3 regions of the Clostridium sartagoforme genome follow, and region 3 is predicted to be linked to each of the others. Evidence: predicted binding sites of a transcription regulator. Region 3 holds the regulator's gene; each other region holds the start of a gene.
The links. Region 3 encodes Rex, which represses fermentation and respiration genes when NADH is low (regulators of the CRP and FNR family bind a similar motif). Its sites were predicted from a motif close to ATTGTTAANNNNTTAACAAT; they were not measured.

Region 1 (5,744 bases), on a different contig from region 3:
TCCAGGAACCCAAGTATCAAACCAATAATTATCAACACCATCAATCTTATTTACAAAGCATACGCCTGCAACTGCTAAATCCCATAATAGTTTTTCTGTTTCTTCTATTGATTTCCCACATAATGGAGCAAGTTCTTTTGCTGTACTTTTTTTTCTTATTTTCATACAAAGAGCTACTTCTGCCATTTCTTCCGTAACAACCGGTTCTAATATTCTATATTCTGGATCTTCAGCTTTTATCTCATTTTTCGATCCTCGTTTTTTCTTACTAATATGATTAGCAAGATCCAACACCTTTTCCTTTACCATAATATTTCCCCCTAAATTTAGTGTTAAATTATGAAAATTAAGTTAAATAAACTTCACTAATTTTTTCATATAAAACTTTGCACTATCAATTTTTGCATTAATACTGATTCCAATCCCTTACTTCTCTACGAATCCAGTCTGCAAATTTCTCGATACCTTCTCCTGTTCTTGCAGATATTGTAATTATCTCGGCCTTTGGATTCAATTTCTTAACACGTTCCTTGCAAGCCTCTAAATCAAAATCAAAATACTCTAAAACATCAATTTTATTAATTAATAAAACGTCTACAATTGAGAACATTAATGGATATTTTAATGGCTTATCATCTCCTTCCGGAACACTTAAAATCATTGCATTTTTTGATGCTCCTGTATCAAACTCTGCTGGACACACTAAATTACCTACATTTTCTAATATTGCGAAATCAATCTCTTCTGTTCCAAGTGCTTGTAATCCTTGTTTTGTCATATCTGCATCAAGATGACACATCCCCCCAGTATGTAATTGAATTACTTTCACACCAGTTTTAGAAATAGTATGTGCATCTACATCAGAATCAATATCAGCTTCCATAACTCCAATATTCATTTCTTCTTTTAAAAGATCTATTATTTTGGTAAGTGTTGTAGTCTTCCCAGAACCCGGAGAAGACATTAAGTTTAATAAAAACGTTTTCTCCTTTTTTAATTCTTCCCTAAGTAAACTTGCTTGGTGGTCATTGTCTTTGAAAACACTTTGTTTAATTTCAAGAATCCTAAAATCATTCATAAATTATCCCCCATATCTATAAAATTTCAAACATCATTTTAATAAAATTAAGAATTTTCAGATATTAATAAGCATTCTATTCCCATATATATTTTTAGAGATTTCTTTATACTAGTATATTAATCATGCATTATAATATTAGCTTTAATTATATGAGTTATTATATTAAAACATATTTCTTTATTGGTATTAAAAACAATTTTTTTATCTGGTCATACCAGATTATTAAAATTACATTTTGATAAAATATTAACATATTTAATTATTCAAGTCAATATTTTCCTATCTATCAATACTTATTTTATGCCACTCTTTGATATATATACCTTATATATTATTGATTTATGTTTAATTTTGGAATATAATAATTATTGGTACGTGGTTATACCAATATCAGAATAAAGAGGTGAAAATATTATATGGAATTTACAAAATTAACTTCGCCATCATTAAAAGAATTATTTATACGCGAATTAGAGAAGATGATTTTATCAGGAAAACTTCCTATTGGTGAAAAGCTTCCTCCCGAAAGAGAACTTGCTAAATCTATGCAAGTTAGTAGAGCTGTAGTTAATTCTGGTATTTCTGAATTAGCAAGAAAAGGTTTTTTAAATATTAAGCCAAGAATAGGTACATTTGTAGCTGATTATCGTAGAAATGGAACTATGGATACTTTAATTTCCATCATGAATTATAATGGAGGTATATTAAGAAAATCAGAGATACGCTCAATTATAGAAATTCGTATTGCATTTGATTCCCTAGCTGTAGAATTATGTATTCCAACAATTACCGATGAGGAAATTAATAATTTAAAAAATTATGTTAATCAAATAGAGGAAACAAATTCACCTGAAGAAGCTTCTGAATTAGCTTTTGAATTTCATCATGAATTAGCTTTTCTTTCTGGAAACACCTTGATGCCCATGATTTTTTCCTCATTTAAAACTCCTATATTATCCTTATGGGAACGTTTTTGTAGATTGCATGGTTTAGAATCTTTACGCAAAAATACAACTACCTTATTTAAATATATCGAACAAAGAGATAGTGCAAAAGCTATAGAATGGTTAAAAACTTCTCTTAATGATATTATAGATGGCAGTACTCAAATTTACTATTAATTAAGTATTTATATGATATACATATATGGTAAACCTAAAAGAATGGCTCTTATTTAATAAAAAGCCATTCTTTCCAAAATATTTTTACTAACACTTATAAACATTTAATAAATTTTTAATTCTACGAATAAGCTCATCTCTGACATATTGTGGTTCTAGGCATTCACATTCATCCCCAAAACTAAGTAAAAGATTATAACCGAACTCATCTTCTATAAACGGAAATTTAACTAATAGTTTATTATCTTTATACGGCTGAATATTCTCTTCTCCACAGTGCTCCACCATTCTTTCCCTAAGAGATTCATTAATCACAAGTTTAATTGTAATTATTTTTTTCTCTATATAATTCCACGGCCCTAATGACTTTTCCTCAAACTCCCTAGGTCCAAATGTATCTTGAAGAACTTCAAGATCTGATATACGTGATAATTTAAAAGTTCTAAAGTCTTCTCTAGATAAGCAGTATCCTTGTATATACCAATTTGATTCTTTAAGTATTAATCTATAAGATTCAATTTTTCTACTACTCTTTTTCCCATATCTATCATAATATTTAAATAATAAAACTTTCTTTTCATTAAGGGCTTTTTTAATTCTTTCAAGATTTGGCTGCAAATACTTATTTCCAATCCACGGAGTAAGATCAATTGCTATTTGATTTGATTTTAACTCAATATCCTTAATATGCTCATCCGGAACTAATCCTTTTAATTTAGCAAGTGTGTTAATAATTTCATCATTAGTCATTGTTGATGAAATACTTCCAAGTCCCATTAAAATTGTTACAATATCTGAAGTTGTAAAAAGTTTCTTGTCAATTTTGTATTCTTCCATAATTCCAATACCACCATTAACGCCTGGATAAGTAATAATAGGAATGCCTGATAAGTTTATTGTTTCTATATCCCTATAGATAGTTCTAGGGCTTACTTCAAACATTTCAGCTAACTTAGCTGCACTAATTTTTTTACGTTCAAGTAATATCATAATAATGGAGATTAATCTATCAATTTTCAAATTCATCAATCCTTTAGTTAAATTTATTTTATAATATAACCATGACATACTGTTGTCAAGGTTACATGATAGAATAAAACTGTATTAAGAAGTAAATCTTAAGATTACTTTGAATCAAATTTAAAAAGAGGAGAATGTAAATGGATTTTTCAAAAGAATTTAATAGAATAATGGAAGATACAAATAATATTGCTTTAGCAACTGCAATAAATAATACACCAAATGTTAGAATAGTAAATTTTTATTATAATCCTGAAAATAAAGGTATGGTATATTTTGCATCCTTTAGAGGACTTCCTAAAACAATAGAATTTTCACAAAATAATAAAGTAGCATTTACAACAGTACCAAAAATTCCTGATGAAAATAGTGAGCACATTAGAGTCTCTACTGCTACAATCAATAAGAGTTCTTTATCCATATATGACTTAAAAGAAGAATTTATAAAAAAATTGCCAAGCTATGAAATGATAATTAATCAAGCTGGAGATATGCTAGATGTTTATGAAATTCACTTTAAAGAAGCTAACGTAATTTTAGAAGTTAGACAAAGCGGTAAGATCACTCTATAGAATATTTATTAAATTAAAATGATCCATATTAATCTTTATAATATGGATCATTTTATAATTTCAATCTTTATATAGCTCTTTTATTCTTCCACTACTTCAAAGTCATCCTTACCTACACCACAAATAGGACAAACCCAATCATCTGGAATATCTTCAAATGCAGTTCCTGGTGCTATGCCGCCATCAGGATCTCCTTCTGCTGGATCATAAATGTAGCCACATGGAATACATATATATTTTTTCATAAACTTATCCTCCTCTTTATAATTTTTATTTATCTAAAGCTAATGCTTTGATACAAACAAATATTAATTCTCTCATAAAGTTTTTCTCTTTTATAGTATGCTTATAATTATATATTATTATTTTTCAAATTTTTAGATTAATATGTATTACTTACTAATTTATTAATACATATTATATCATATATTTATTACACTTCTCTATACTTTCATTACCATAACAAATTAAATCTAATCTTTGCATTGACTAGCACAAAAAATATATAATAAAGTTCATTATTTCTTACTAAAACAGTTTTTAATAAATTTTAATAGATTATTACCATACCATATATTTATATATATCAATATTTATTTGACTACACAAATAACATATGTTACTATTAACCTATGTTATTTATAAAAGAGGTGTTATTATGTCAATTAAATTTGCAATACTAGGTATATTGAGTTGGAAGCCATCAACAGGATATGAATTAAAAAAGATTTTTGAAGAATCTTCTTTCTTATACTGGTCTGGTAATAATAATCAAATTTATAAATCTCTTATTAAGATGGAAGATGAACATCTTGTTACTAGTGAAATAATACATCAAGATAATTCTCCTTCAAAAAAAATATATACTATAACCAAAGAGGGTCTTAAAGAATTAAAAGAATGGATTTCATCATCACCAGAAGCTCCTGAGATTAAAAAGACATTTTTAGTTCAACTTGCATGGGCAGACATATTAAGTGATCAAGAATTAAATGATCTTTTCTTAAAATATGAAAATGAATTGAAAGTGCAGCTAATTATGCAGGTTGAGAAAAACAAACGTGCTCTTTATTCACCTAATAGAAGTACTAGAGAAAATTTACTATGGGAAATGATATCAGAAAATATTATTTCAACTTATAATAATGAATTAAATTGGATTAGTGAAACTCGTCAAAAACTATTTAAAAATAATATCATAAAGGAGGAAGAAAAAATGAACTATAAAATTAGAGAAATAAATGATAAAAAATATATAGAATTGATTTCTGCTACTACACCTTTAAGTACGGAAAATGATGCTCTTGATTTATTGAGCTTATGTTGGGAGCATGAAGTATATGCACTTATGATTCATTATGAAGCCTTATCAGAAGATTTCTTTAACCTAAAAACTAAGGTGGCTGGTAATATGCTTCAAAAATTTATAAACTATAATTTAAAGTCTGTTGCTGTTATACCTAATGATATAATTCAAAAAGGTAGATTTAGAGAAATGGCCTTAGAAGTAAATAAAGGCAATCATTTTAGAATGTATGGAAATAAAGAAGATGCTGAAAAATGGCTTTTGAAATAATTAAGCAATAGATAGATTTGATATTACACAAATCTATCTACTGTCTTATTTTAGTTAAATATATTAACTTCTAAAGTTAGCTTTTTTTCTTTTCATAAAAATAGTGCCTCCACAAAGTACACAAATGGAAAGTATTACTACAGGTAATATTAGCCCACTAGATTTCTCCTTATCTTCATTAATTGATGTTGTAGCATAAATTTCAGCTTCATAAGAAACTTCTTGACCATCCATTATTGTTACCTGTTGCCCTTCTACAACTTTAACCATGTCTCTACCTAAAATACTATATAGATATTCAGTATTTTCTTCATTATAAGGAATAATTCCTACCTCAACATAATCTTTAAAAGGTGCTGTATGGGTAACCTCAA
Region 2 (5,744 bases), on a different contig from region 3:
TGCTCCTATACCTACTAATACTGCTATAGCAGCTGCTATTGCTCTCATTGATGTTGTGTCCATAATAAAAATCCTCCTTTAAAATAAAACAATATAATATTATATAATTAAAAATTGATATATAAGTTGTAATAAATACTCCACACTTAAATAAGTTTATAAAATCGTAACGGTGTAGATTATTAATTGAAACATATATATAAATACTTAAACAAAATTAGTGTTCTGAGTGTTCTGAATGTTCTGCGATCATTTTAATATTAATCATAGTTAACATTATAAATATAACTGTTTGAATACCACCATCAAAAATGTCAAAGTATGCATGTAATGGTACTGGTATTCCTATTTGAGCTATAAATCCTATATGGTGTAATGCCTCATAACATAATTCTACCAAGAATGTAGCTGCAAGAATATTACCAAATAATCTTAGTGACAATGATATTGGTAGCATTATTCTTTCTAATATATTTATTGGTGTAATTATAGCAATAGGGAATGTATACCCTTTAAAATAACTTTTAAATCCACACTTACGTATTGTATAAAATTGTACCATGTAAAATGTAATTAAGGCTAATCCTATTGTCACACTAAAGTTTTTTGTAGGTACAGGTAGTCCTACTAATCCAGTAAAGTTCATAAATAATAAGAATACTGCTAAACTCCCTATAAAAGGAATAAGCTCTAAAAATTCTTCTCCCATATTGGCAGTAACTACATTTTTTAACATAGTATATATATATTCTACTACAGCTTGTTTTTTATTAGGTCTAAGTTTCATATTTCTTGTTGCCCATATAGATACAATAGCTATTATTATAATAGTTATCCATTGAATTACCACCTCTGGAGCTAAATCAATCTTAATAGGTCCAATAACATAAGACCATATTGGTTCTAGTGGTTCCACCTAATCACTTCCTTTCCCCGTCTTTATCCAATAAAATATTATTACAGCAAAATGTAATATATAGCCTATAAGATATGTTATAAGTTGTATTAAATTATTCAAAAATGGCAATGCTATAATAATGATGATTAGTATTCTTATTATATAGCTGAGAATTAATATTGTTTTTTTGTCATTTTTTAATGAGTACTCTAAAATTAATCCGCTAGCTATAGTATTTAATAATGCTATCATTATCCCTAATGCAAAAATTAAGGCCACTTTTAAATCAATCAGAATAGATAATATAAGTGCAAAAATGAATACAATCATTAAATCATATTTTATTAATTTTGATACCATCTTATTCATTTCTCTACTCATCTTATCTTCACCTCGAACTAACTCTTGTTATTATAGTACTCTGAAAACATTAATGAAAATGTGATTTTAATTGATATAACCCTTTTAATAGCTATATTAGCTTGTTATAAGAAGTTATGTTGATTTTGCTTACTTCGATTCACTTTTGTTTACATTTTCTTAACATATAGCTAAATCAAAAGAATATTATTCATTTTTCAGAATATTTTAATTATTGAATTTATGTTTTTCCAGTCATGATATCATTTTCATATTAAGTTTTATATATATTTTTTTCCAACAATTGTATTTCTAGCCTTTTATAGCGCTAAAAAAAACTTACTTTTCTATTTATAAGTTATAATTATAATTATAAAAATGAATAAATAAATAAATGTTTATTCATTTTTATTTATTTTTTTAAAATTTTTGTTAATAAACATATATTAATAACTTTTTATTTATTGTTAGTTATTGTTACAAATAAAGTTATTTAATCACCTATTTATATAATATTGTTTTCTATTTCTTACTTTATAATTCATAAAAAATAAACTTTCGATATTTTATTATCGAAAGTTTATACAATTCATATTCTATTTTGACTATTTTCTTTCAACTATAAGTGCTGTTCCCATTCCTCCACCTATACATAAAGTTGCTAAACCCTTTTTAGCATCTCTTTTTTGCATTTCGTGTAGTAATGTAACCAATATTCTAGCACCTGATGCTCCTACTGGATGACCTAATGCAATAGCTCCTCCATTTACATTAACTTTATTCATGTCAAAGCTTAAGTCTTTTGCTACTGCTAAACTTTGTGCTGCAAATGCTTCATTAGCTTCTATTAAATCTAAATCTTCTATTTTTAAATTTGCTACTTCTAAAGCTTTCTTAGTTGCATGGAATGGACCATATCCCATTATTGATGGTTCTAATCCTCTTTGTCCATAAGAAACTATTTTAGCTAATGGAGTTATTCCTAATTCTTCTGCTTTTTCAGCGCTCATTACTACAAAAGCGGCAGCTCCGTCATTTATTCCTGATGCATTTGCAGCTGTCACTGTACCATCTTTTACAAAAGCTGGCTTTAATTTAGCCATTCCTTCAATTGTAGCTCCAAACCTTGGATATTCATCTGTATCGAAAATCTTCGGATCTCCTTTTCTTTGAGGAATAACTACCGGTACTATTTCATCTTTGAATCTTCCCTCTTTAATTGCTGCTTCTGCTTTTAATTGAGAATTAAGTGCAAATTGATCTTGCTCTTCTCTTGTTAAGTTCCACTCTTTAGCTATGTTTTCTGCTGTTACTCCCATATGATAATTATTAAATGCATCCCACAATGCATCATTTATCATAGAGTCAACCATTTTTCCATCTCCCATTCTTTGACCCCATCTTGATGTCTTTAATAGGTAAGGAGCTTGAGACATGTTTTCCATACCACCTGCCACAACTATATCTGCATCTCCAGCTTTTATCATTTGAGCTGCTAATGCAACTGTTCTTAATCCTGATCCACAAACTTTATTTATTGTCATTGCAGGAACTTCTACTGGTAATCCAGCCTTTACTGCTGCTTGTCTTGCAACATTTTGTCCAAGGCCTGCTTGAATTACATTACCCATTACTACTTCTTCTACTAATTCACCCTTTATACCTGCTTTAGCTACTGCTTCCTTTATTACTATTGCTCCTAAATCTGCTGCTGATACATCTTTTAAGCCCCCGCCGAAAGACCCAATAGCAGTTCTTACAGCGCTTGCAATTACTACTTCTCTCATAATTTACATCCTCCTCTATATAATTAAAATAATTTCATGTTTGTTAAACAATTAACATAATTTAATTATACCACTTTCTCCCTTTTAATCAACTAGAATTTCATCTTTTTATGATTTATCTTATAAATTCTTCAGTTTCTACCATTCTTATTGAAAAATAGTTCTCTATTATATCTGCAATTCTTCTTGATGCCAAACCATCCCCATATGGATTAGCCGCTTTACTCATTTTCATATACTCATCTTTGTTATTTATTAAATTATTAGCTTCTGTTACTATTTTATTAATATCTGTTCCAACTAATTTTACTGTTCCATATTCTACTGCCTCTGGCCTTTCTGTAACATCCCTAAGCACTAATACAGGTTTTCCTAGATGGGGAGCTTCTTCTTGTAGTCCGCCTGAATCTGTCATTACCATAAAACACTTATTCATTAAATTGTGAGTTTCGTTAGTGTCTAATGGAGGTAATAGATGCACTCTTTCTTTATTTCCTAATTTACTGTAAACAACATCTTTTACTACTGGGTTTAAATGAACTAAATATATAAGTTCAACATCTTTATTTTCATCAACTATTTTATTTAATGCTTCACAAATATTATCTATTCCTTCTCCCCAATTTTCTCTTCTATGGGCAGTTACCATTATTATTTTTTTGTTTTTAAAATCTATTTCATTTAATATGTCATTATCAAATATATAATCATCTTTAACTGTATGAGCCATAGCATCAATAACTGTATTTCCTGTTATATAAATATCATTCTCGCTTACGCCTTCTCTTAAAAGATTAGCTTTAGAGCCCTTTGTTGGTGCAAAATGTAAATCAGCTAAAGCTCCCGTAAGTTTTCTATTCATTTCTTCTGGAAATGGAAAATATTTATCAAATGTCCTAAGGCCTGCTTCTACGTGTCCAACTTTAATTTGTTGATAAAAAGCTGCAAGCGCGCCTGAAAATGTAGTAGTTGTATCTCCATGAACTAATATCATATCTGGTTTTTCCTGTATAAATATTTCTTCTAATCCCTCTAATACTTTATTAGTTATTCCTGTTAAAGTCTGCTTACTTTTCATAATATTTAAGTCAAAATCTGGTTTTATATCAAAGTAATCTAATACTTGGTCTAGCATTTCTCTATGTTGAGCTGTGACACAAACTTTAGAGTCTATTCCTTCCCTTTTTTCTAACTCTTTTACTAAAGGTGCCATTTTTATTGCCTCTGGCCTAGTTCCAAATATAGTTATTACCTTTTTTTTATTCATTTTAGGTTCCTCCTAATTAAATTATAAAATTATTATTTTTTCACTACTATATACTATTTCTATTTTACATAGTCTTTATTCAGTTCTATAATTTTAGTCTACAAATATGTAGTATATATAATTATACACTTTATACTTTACATAAACAAATTTTGATGTCTTTTTTAATATTATTTTAAGATAACGAAGTTCACATATATAGCTTTAATTATTATGTTACTCTTCTACAATTAAAATCAAATTTGCGTATCTTTATAATGCCTAATAAAAAATCATAAAAAATGAGCTGTTACTACAGCTCATTTCCAATTACATAATAATTACTTAGTTCCGAATAATCTATCCCCTGCATCTCCAAGTCCTGGGACTATGTATCCATGCTCATTTAACTTCTCATCAATTCCTGCAACATATATATCTACATCAGGATGAAGCTTTTGAACAAGTTCAATACCTTCTGGAGAACTTATTAAGCATACAAGTCTTAAATTCTTAGCTCCTCTTTTCTTTAGCATAGTTATAGCATCTGCAGCTGATCCTCCTGTTGCTAACATTGGATCTACTACTATTACATCTCTTTCTGCTATATCTTGTGGTAACTTGCAGAAGTATTCTACTGGTTGAAGAGTTTCTTCATCTCTATATAAACCTATGTGACCAACCTTAGCTGCTGGTATAAGCTTAAGCATACCGTCTACCATACCAAGCCCAGCTCTTAATATAGGAACTATAGCCACCTTCTTACCTGATAACATTTTGCATTTTGTTTTGCAAATTGGTGTTTCTATTTCTACTTCTTCTGTACTTAAATCTCTTGTTACTTCATAAGCCATAAGCATTGAAACTTCTTCTACCAATTCCCTGAAGTCTTTTGATCCTGTTTCCTTACTTCTTATAAAAGCTAATTTATGTAATATTAATGGGTGATCTATTTGTGTTACTTTACTCATTTATATTCCTCCTACGGCTATTTATTTTTATTATTTATAATATTTCTTTTCTATCTCTGTTATTTTATCAATTCTATTTTGATGTCTTCCACCTTCAAACTTTGTGTTCAAAAATGTTTTTACTATATCTAATGCTAATCCTGGTCCTACAACCCTTTGCCCTATAGTTAATATATTTGCATCATTATGTTCTCTTGTTGCATGTGCACTAAAGGTATCAGAGCATAGTGCTGCCCTAATTCCAGGAATCTTATTGGCTGCAATACCAATACCTATACCTGTTCCACATATTAGAATTCCAAAATCGAATTCTTTTGATGCTACTGCTTCTGCTACCAATATGGCGTAATCTGGATAATCACAAGATTCGTTGGAGTTAGTTCCAAAGTCTTTTGTTTCATAACCTGCTTCGAATAAGTATTTTTTTATTTCTTCTTTTAATTCGACTCCACCATGATCGCATCCAATTGCTATTTTCATAA
Region 3 (5,744 bases):
CATTAGATGGTATTGTAATAGAAGGAATAAGCTTTGTTGACACATCAGCACTTACAGGAGAATCAGTGCCAAGAGAAGTTTTAGTAGGAGAAGATATTTTAGCAGGTTTTATAAACACTAATGGTGTCTTAAAGGTAAAAGTTACTAAAAGCTTTAAAGAATCAACAGTTTCTAGAATACTAGAGTTAGTAGAAAATGCTTCTAATAAGAAGGCACCTACTGAGAAATTTATTACTAGATTTGCTAGAGTATATACTCCAATAGTTGTATTTTCAGCATTAGCATTAGCAATAATACCTCCTTTACTAATTAAAGATGCAAATTTCTATGATTGGATTTATAGAGCATTAATATTCTTAGTAGTATCTTGTCCATGTGCATTAGTAGTTTCAATTCCTCTTGGGTTATTTGCAGGAATTGGTGGTGCATCTAGAAAAGGTATATTAGTTAAAGGTGGAAATTATTTAGAAGCACTTAAAGATGTTAATACTGTTGTTTTTGATAAAACAGGAACATTAACTAAGGGTGTATTCAAGGTAACAGAAATAAATAATGTTGATATATCTAAAGAAGAATTAATAAAGGTTGCAGCTATTTCAGAAAGTTTATCAAATCATCCAATAGCACAATCTATTATAAGAGAATATGGAAAAGAAATAGATTCACAAAAGTTAAGTAATTATGAAGAAGTATCAGGACATGGAATTAAAGCATATATAGATTCTTTAGATGTACTAGTGGGAAACTACAAACTAATGGAAAAGTATAATATAAAATATAATAATGTAAATTCAATTGGGACAATAGTTCATGTAGCAATAAATAATGAATATAAGGGTAATATAGTAATTTCAGATGAGATAAAAGAAGGTTCTAAATCAGCAATAGAAGGATTGAAGAGTATTGGTGTATCTCAAACAGTTATGTTAACTGGAGATAATAAGTCAGTAGGAGAAAAAGTAGCAGCATTAGTAGGTGTTGATAAAGTATTTGCTGAATTATTACCAGGAGACAAAGTTGAAAAGGTGGAGGAGTTAATTAAAAATAACTCAACTAAAGGAAAAGTCATATTTGTAGGTGACGGAATAAATGATGCACCAGTTTTAGCGAGAGCTGATATTGGAGTTGCTATGGGTGGTATAGGCTCAGATGCAGCTATCGAAGCAGCAGATGTAGTACTAATGAAAGATGATCCTGAAGCGTTAGTTACATCAATTAAAGTAGCAAGAAAAACAAACAAGGTTTTATGGCAAAATATAATCTTTTCATTAGGAGTAAAACTTCTTGTATTAATTTTAAGTGCTTTTGGAATGGCAAATATGTGGGAAGCGGTATTTGCAGATGTTGGAGTTACTGTAATTGCGGTAATAAATTCAACAAGATGTCTAAAATAAACAAAATTTCATAGGTAAACTTTTTTTATTGACAAATTTCATCATATTAAATATAATAAACTAGGTTGAGAACTTTTTAGGCAAAGGGAAGCATACAAGATCATTATCTTGTTTACAAAGTACGTAGAAGCTTTGTATAAATTAAATAGACTTATGTATAACGGATCTGCTACGTTATACATAAGTCTTATTTTTTATTATTTTATAATAAAATTAAAAAACAATAAAAATATGGAATTATAATAAAAAACATATTAAAATGGAGATAATAAAATATAAAGTAAGATAATATTATAAGTTTATAAGTTTCTTTAACATATGATGGAATATGTTTTAAATTTCTAATAATAGTGGTAAAATAACTATTGTAAATAAGAATAGTATTATTTTAATATATAATAATAAAGAGGATTAGGAGAAGATTGTTATGGATAAGAAAAAGAATATTTCTATGGCTGTAATAAAAAGATTGCCAAAATATCATAGATATTTACAAGAATTATTAAGAAATGATGTAGATAGAATATCTTCAAAAGAATTAGGTGAGAAAATAGGCTTTACTGCATCTCAAATAAGACAAGATTTAAATTGTTTTGGTGATTTCGGGCAACAAGGATATGGATATAACGTAAAAGATTTATATAATCAAATTAGTTTGATCTTAGGTTTGAATAAAGAATATAAAGGTATAATAATAGGTGCAGGAAATATAGGGCAAGCGATAGCTAACTATAGTAGATTTTCTCAAATAGGATTAAATATTGAGGCCATTTTTGATGCAAATCCCAAATTAATAGGAATGAGAATAAGAGATATTGAGATAGAAGATATAGATGTGTTAAAAGATTATCTAAAGGATAATAAAATTGATATAGGTATAATTTGTGTTCCAAGAATAAATGCACAAAAGGTAAGTGACATATTAGTAGAAAATGGTGTTACAGGTATATGGAACTTTGCACCTGTAGATTTATTAGTACCAGAGGAAGTGACAGTTGAAAACGTTCATTTATCGGAAAGTTTACTAACATTGATATATTTACTGCATGATAAGGATGAAAGTAAGTAATTACATTTTTTATTTGGATTAAATTACAAATAGTTATTGCAAAAGGAAATTTAACAGTTTATAATAATAATTGAAGCAAATGCTTCAATTATTTTTTAATTTAGATTGTTATAAGATTAACAAATTGTTGATTTATGATACACACTAAAATAAAAATAATTACTTATAAATTTAGAAATATTCAGATAATAATCGTTTTTATTAAACAAATTTAATATAAGATAAGCAAGATAAAGGAGGATTTTATTGTGGAATTAAAAAATATAATTCTTGAAAAAGAAGGAAATCTAGCTATAGTTACAATTAATAGACCTAAAGCACTAAATGCATTAAATTCAGAAACTTTAAAGGATTTAGATTTAGTTTTAGAAAACTTAGAATCTGATAAAAATATCTATTGTGTAGTGTTAACTGGGGCAGGAGAAAAGGCTTTTGTTGCTGGAGCTGATATTTCAGAAATGAAAGATCTATCAGAGGAAGAAGGAAAAGAATTTGGTCTTTTAGGAAACAAAGTTTTCAGAAGATTAGAAAAATTGGACAAACCTGTTATTGCAGCAATATCAGGATTTGCACTTGGTGGTGGATGTGAATTAGCTATGGCTTGTGATATAAGAATAGCTTCAGAGAGAGCAAGATTTGCTCAACCAGAGGCAGGTCTTGGAATAACACCTGGTTTTGGTGGAACTCAAAGATTACCAAGACTAGTTGGAGAAGGAAAAGCTAAAGAACTTATTTATACATGTGCAATGATAAAAGCAGATGAAGCTCTTAGAATAGGATTAGTTAATAAAGTTGTTCCACTAGAAAGCTTAATGGATGAAGCAAGAGCTATGGCAAACCTAATAATAGCAAATGCTCCAATAGCAGTTAAACTTTGTAAGGATGCTATAAATAGAGGAATGCAAGTTGATATGGATAGTGCTATTGTAATAGAAGCAGAAGACTTTGGAAAATGCTTCTCTACAGAAGACCAAAAAGAAGGAATGACAGCATTTATAGAAAAGAGAAATAAAAACTTCTTAAATAAATAAAAAAATAACTATAACTAACTTACAATATTTAAAAGATAATATAAGTAAAAAGGGTGCAATATCGAGGAGGTATAATAAATGAATTTTCAATTAACTAGAGAACAAGAATTAGTAAGACAAATGGTTAGAGAATTCGCTGTGAATGAAGTAAAACCAATTGCTGCTGAAATTGATGAAACAGAAAGATTCCCTATGGAAAATGTTGAGAAGATGGCTAAGGTAGGAATGTTAGGAATTCCATTTGCTAAAGAATATGGTGGAGCTGGTGGAGATACACTTTCTTATATTTTAGCAGTAGAAGAATTATCAAAGGTTTGTGGAACTACAGGTGTTATATTATCTGCTCACACTTCTCTTTGTGCTTCATTAATAGATCAATTTGGAAATAAAGATCAAAAAGAAAGATATTTATCAGACCTTGCAACAGGTAAAAAACTTGGAGCATTTGGATTAACAGAGCCTGGAGCAGGTACAGATGCAGCTGGACAACAAACTGTTGCAGTATTAGACGGAGATCATTATATATTAAATGGATCAAAAATATTTATAACTAATGGTGGAGTAGCAGAAACATTCATAATATTTGCTATGACTGATAAGAGTAAGGGAACAAAAGGAATTTCAGCTTTTATAGTTGAAAAAGCTTTTGAAGGTTTCTCAATAGGTAAAAAAGAAGATAAGCTTGGAATTAGAGCATCTTCAACAACTGAATTAGTTATGAGTAACTGTAGAGTTCCAAAGGAAAATTTAATTGGACAAGAAGGGAAGGGTTTTGGTATAGCTATGAAAACTCTAGATGGAGGAAGAATAGGTATAGCAGCACAAGCGTTAGGAATTGCAGAAGGTGCTTTTGAAGAAGCAGTTAATTATATGAAAGAAAGAAAACAATTTGGAAGACCATTAGCAGCTTTCCAAGGATTACAATGGATGATAGCAGAAATGGATACAAAGATTGAAGCAGCAAGACATTTAGTTTATAAAGCAGCTTTCTTAAAGGATGCAAAACTTCCATATTCAGTAGATGCAGCAAGAGCTAAGCTTTATGCAGCAGAAGTAGCTATGGATGTAACAACTAAGGCTGTTCAAATATTTGGTGGATATGGATATACTAAAGAATATCCAGTTGAAAGAATGATGAGAGATGCTAAGATAACTGAAATATACGAAGGAACTTCAGAAGTTCAAAAGATGGTTATTTCAGGAAACGCTTTAAGATAATAGGGGAGGATTTATAAATGAATATAGTAGTTTGTTTAAAACAAGTTCCAGATACAACAGCTGTTAAAATTGATCCAAAAACAGGAACTCTTATAAGAGATGGTGTACCATCAATAATAAATCCAGAAGATAAGCACGCATTAGAAGCAGCTTTGACTTTAAAGGATAATGTAGGAGGGAAGGTTACAGTAGTAAGTATGGGGCCTCCTCAAGCACAAAATGCGTTAAGAGAAGCATTATGTATGGGAGCTGATGAAGCTATACTTATAACAGATAGAGCTTTTGCAGGAGCTGATACATTAGCAACTTCAAAAACTTTAGCTGGAGCAATAAAAAAATTAGAGTATGACATAGTTTTCGCAGGAAGACAAGCTATAGACGGAGATACTGCTCAAGTTGGACCAGAAATTGCAGAACATTTAGATATACCTCAAGTAACATATGTTCAAGATGTTAAGGTAGAAGAAGATGGATTATTAGTAAATAGAGCTTTAGAAGATGGATATGAGTTAATAAAAGTTAACACACCAGTTCTTTTAACAGCTATAAAAGAATTAAATAAACCAAGATATATGAATGTTAAATATATATTTGAAACAGCTAAAAAGGAAATACAAATTTGGTCAGCAGATGACTTAGAAGTGAATAAAGAAGAGTTAGGTCTTAAAGGTTCACCAACAAAAGTTAAGAAATCAATGACTAAAGAAGCTAAAGGTGCTGGAGAAATAATAAATGAAATCCCACAAGAAGCTGCAAAATATGTATTAGGAAAATTAAAGGAAAAGCACTATATCTAAGATATATGGGAGGTAAAAAAAGATGAGTATGGCAGATTACAGAGGCGTTTGGGTATTTGCTGAGCAAAGAGAAGGGGAACTTCAAAAAGTTTCTTTAGAATTACTTGGTGAAGGAAGAAAAATTGCTGACAAATTAGGAGTAAAATTAACAGCATTAATATTAGGAGATAATATAAATCATTTAGCAGATACATTAGGAAGACACGGAGCAGATGAAGTTATAGTTGCAGAAAAT

Region 1: the regulator Rex is predicted to act here: its motif matches at 1,316-1,335, upstream of hypB (hydrogenase nickel incorporation protein HypB).
Region 2: the regulator Rex is predicted to act here: its motif matches at 3,085-3,104, upstream of ABDZ60_RS10685 (acetyl-CoA C-acetyltransferase).

The regions. Positions count from the first base shown of each region.
Region 1 covers NZ_BAAACH010000010.1:89,087-94,830, forward strand. The annotation lists gene ABDZ60_RS03625 (FAD-dependent oxidoreductase) at 1-309, opposite strand, end outside; gene hypB (hydrogenase nickel incorporation protein HypB) at 407-1,078, opposite strand; gene ABDZ60_RS03635 (FadR/GntR family transcriptional regulator) at 1,498-2,202, shown strand; gene ABDZ60_RS03640 (helix-turn-helix transcriptional regulator) at 2,290-3,222, opposite strand; gene ABDZ60_RS03645 (pyridoxamine 5'-phosphate oxidase family protein) at 3,363-3,794, shown strand; gene rd (rubredoxin) at 3,875-4,039, opposite strand; gene ABDZ60_RS03655 (PadR family transcriptional regulator) at 4,453-5,370, shown strand; gene ABDZ60_RS03660 (hypothetical protein) at 5,434-5,744, opposite strand, start outside.
Region 2 covers NZ_BAAACH010000022.1:103,461-109,204, forward strand. The annotation lists gene atpE (ATP synthase F0 subunit C) at 1-63, opposite strand, end outside; gene ABDZ60_RS10675 (F0F1 ATP synthase subunit A) at 218-916, opposite strand; gene ABDZ60_RS10680 (ATP synthase subunit I) at 917-1,279, opposite strand; gene ABDZ60_RS10685 (acetyl-CoA C-acetyltransferase) at 1,864-3,045, opposite strand; gene wecB (non-hydrolyzing UDP-N-acetylglucosamine 2-epimerase) at 3,161-4,312, opposite strand; gene upp (uracil phosphoribosyltransferase) at 4,633-5,262, opposite strand; gene rpiB (ribose 5-phosphate isomerase B) at 5,293-5,742, opposite strand.
Region 3 covers NZ_BAAACH010000011.1:90,382-96,125, forward strand. The annotation lists gene ABDZ60_RS04185 (heavy metal translocating P-type ATPase) at 1-1,394, shown strand, start outside; gene ABDZ60_RS04190 (redox-sensing transcriptional repressor Rex) at 1,822-2,463, shown strand; gene ABDZ60_RS04195 (short-chain-enoyl-CoA hydratase) at 2,712-3,494, shown strand; gene ABDZ60_RS04200 (acyl-CoA dehydrogenase) at 3,573-4,712, shown strand; gene ABDZ60_RS04205 (electron transfer flavoprotein subunit beta/FixA family protein) at 4,730-5,509, shown strand; gene ABDZ60_RS04210 (electron transfer flavoprotein subunit alpha/FixB family protein) at 5,532-5,744, shown strand, end outside.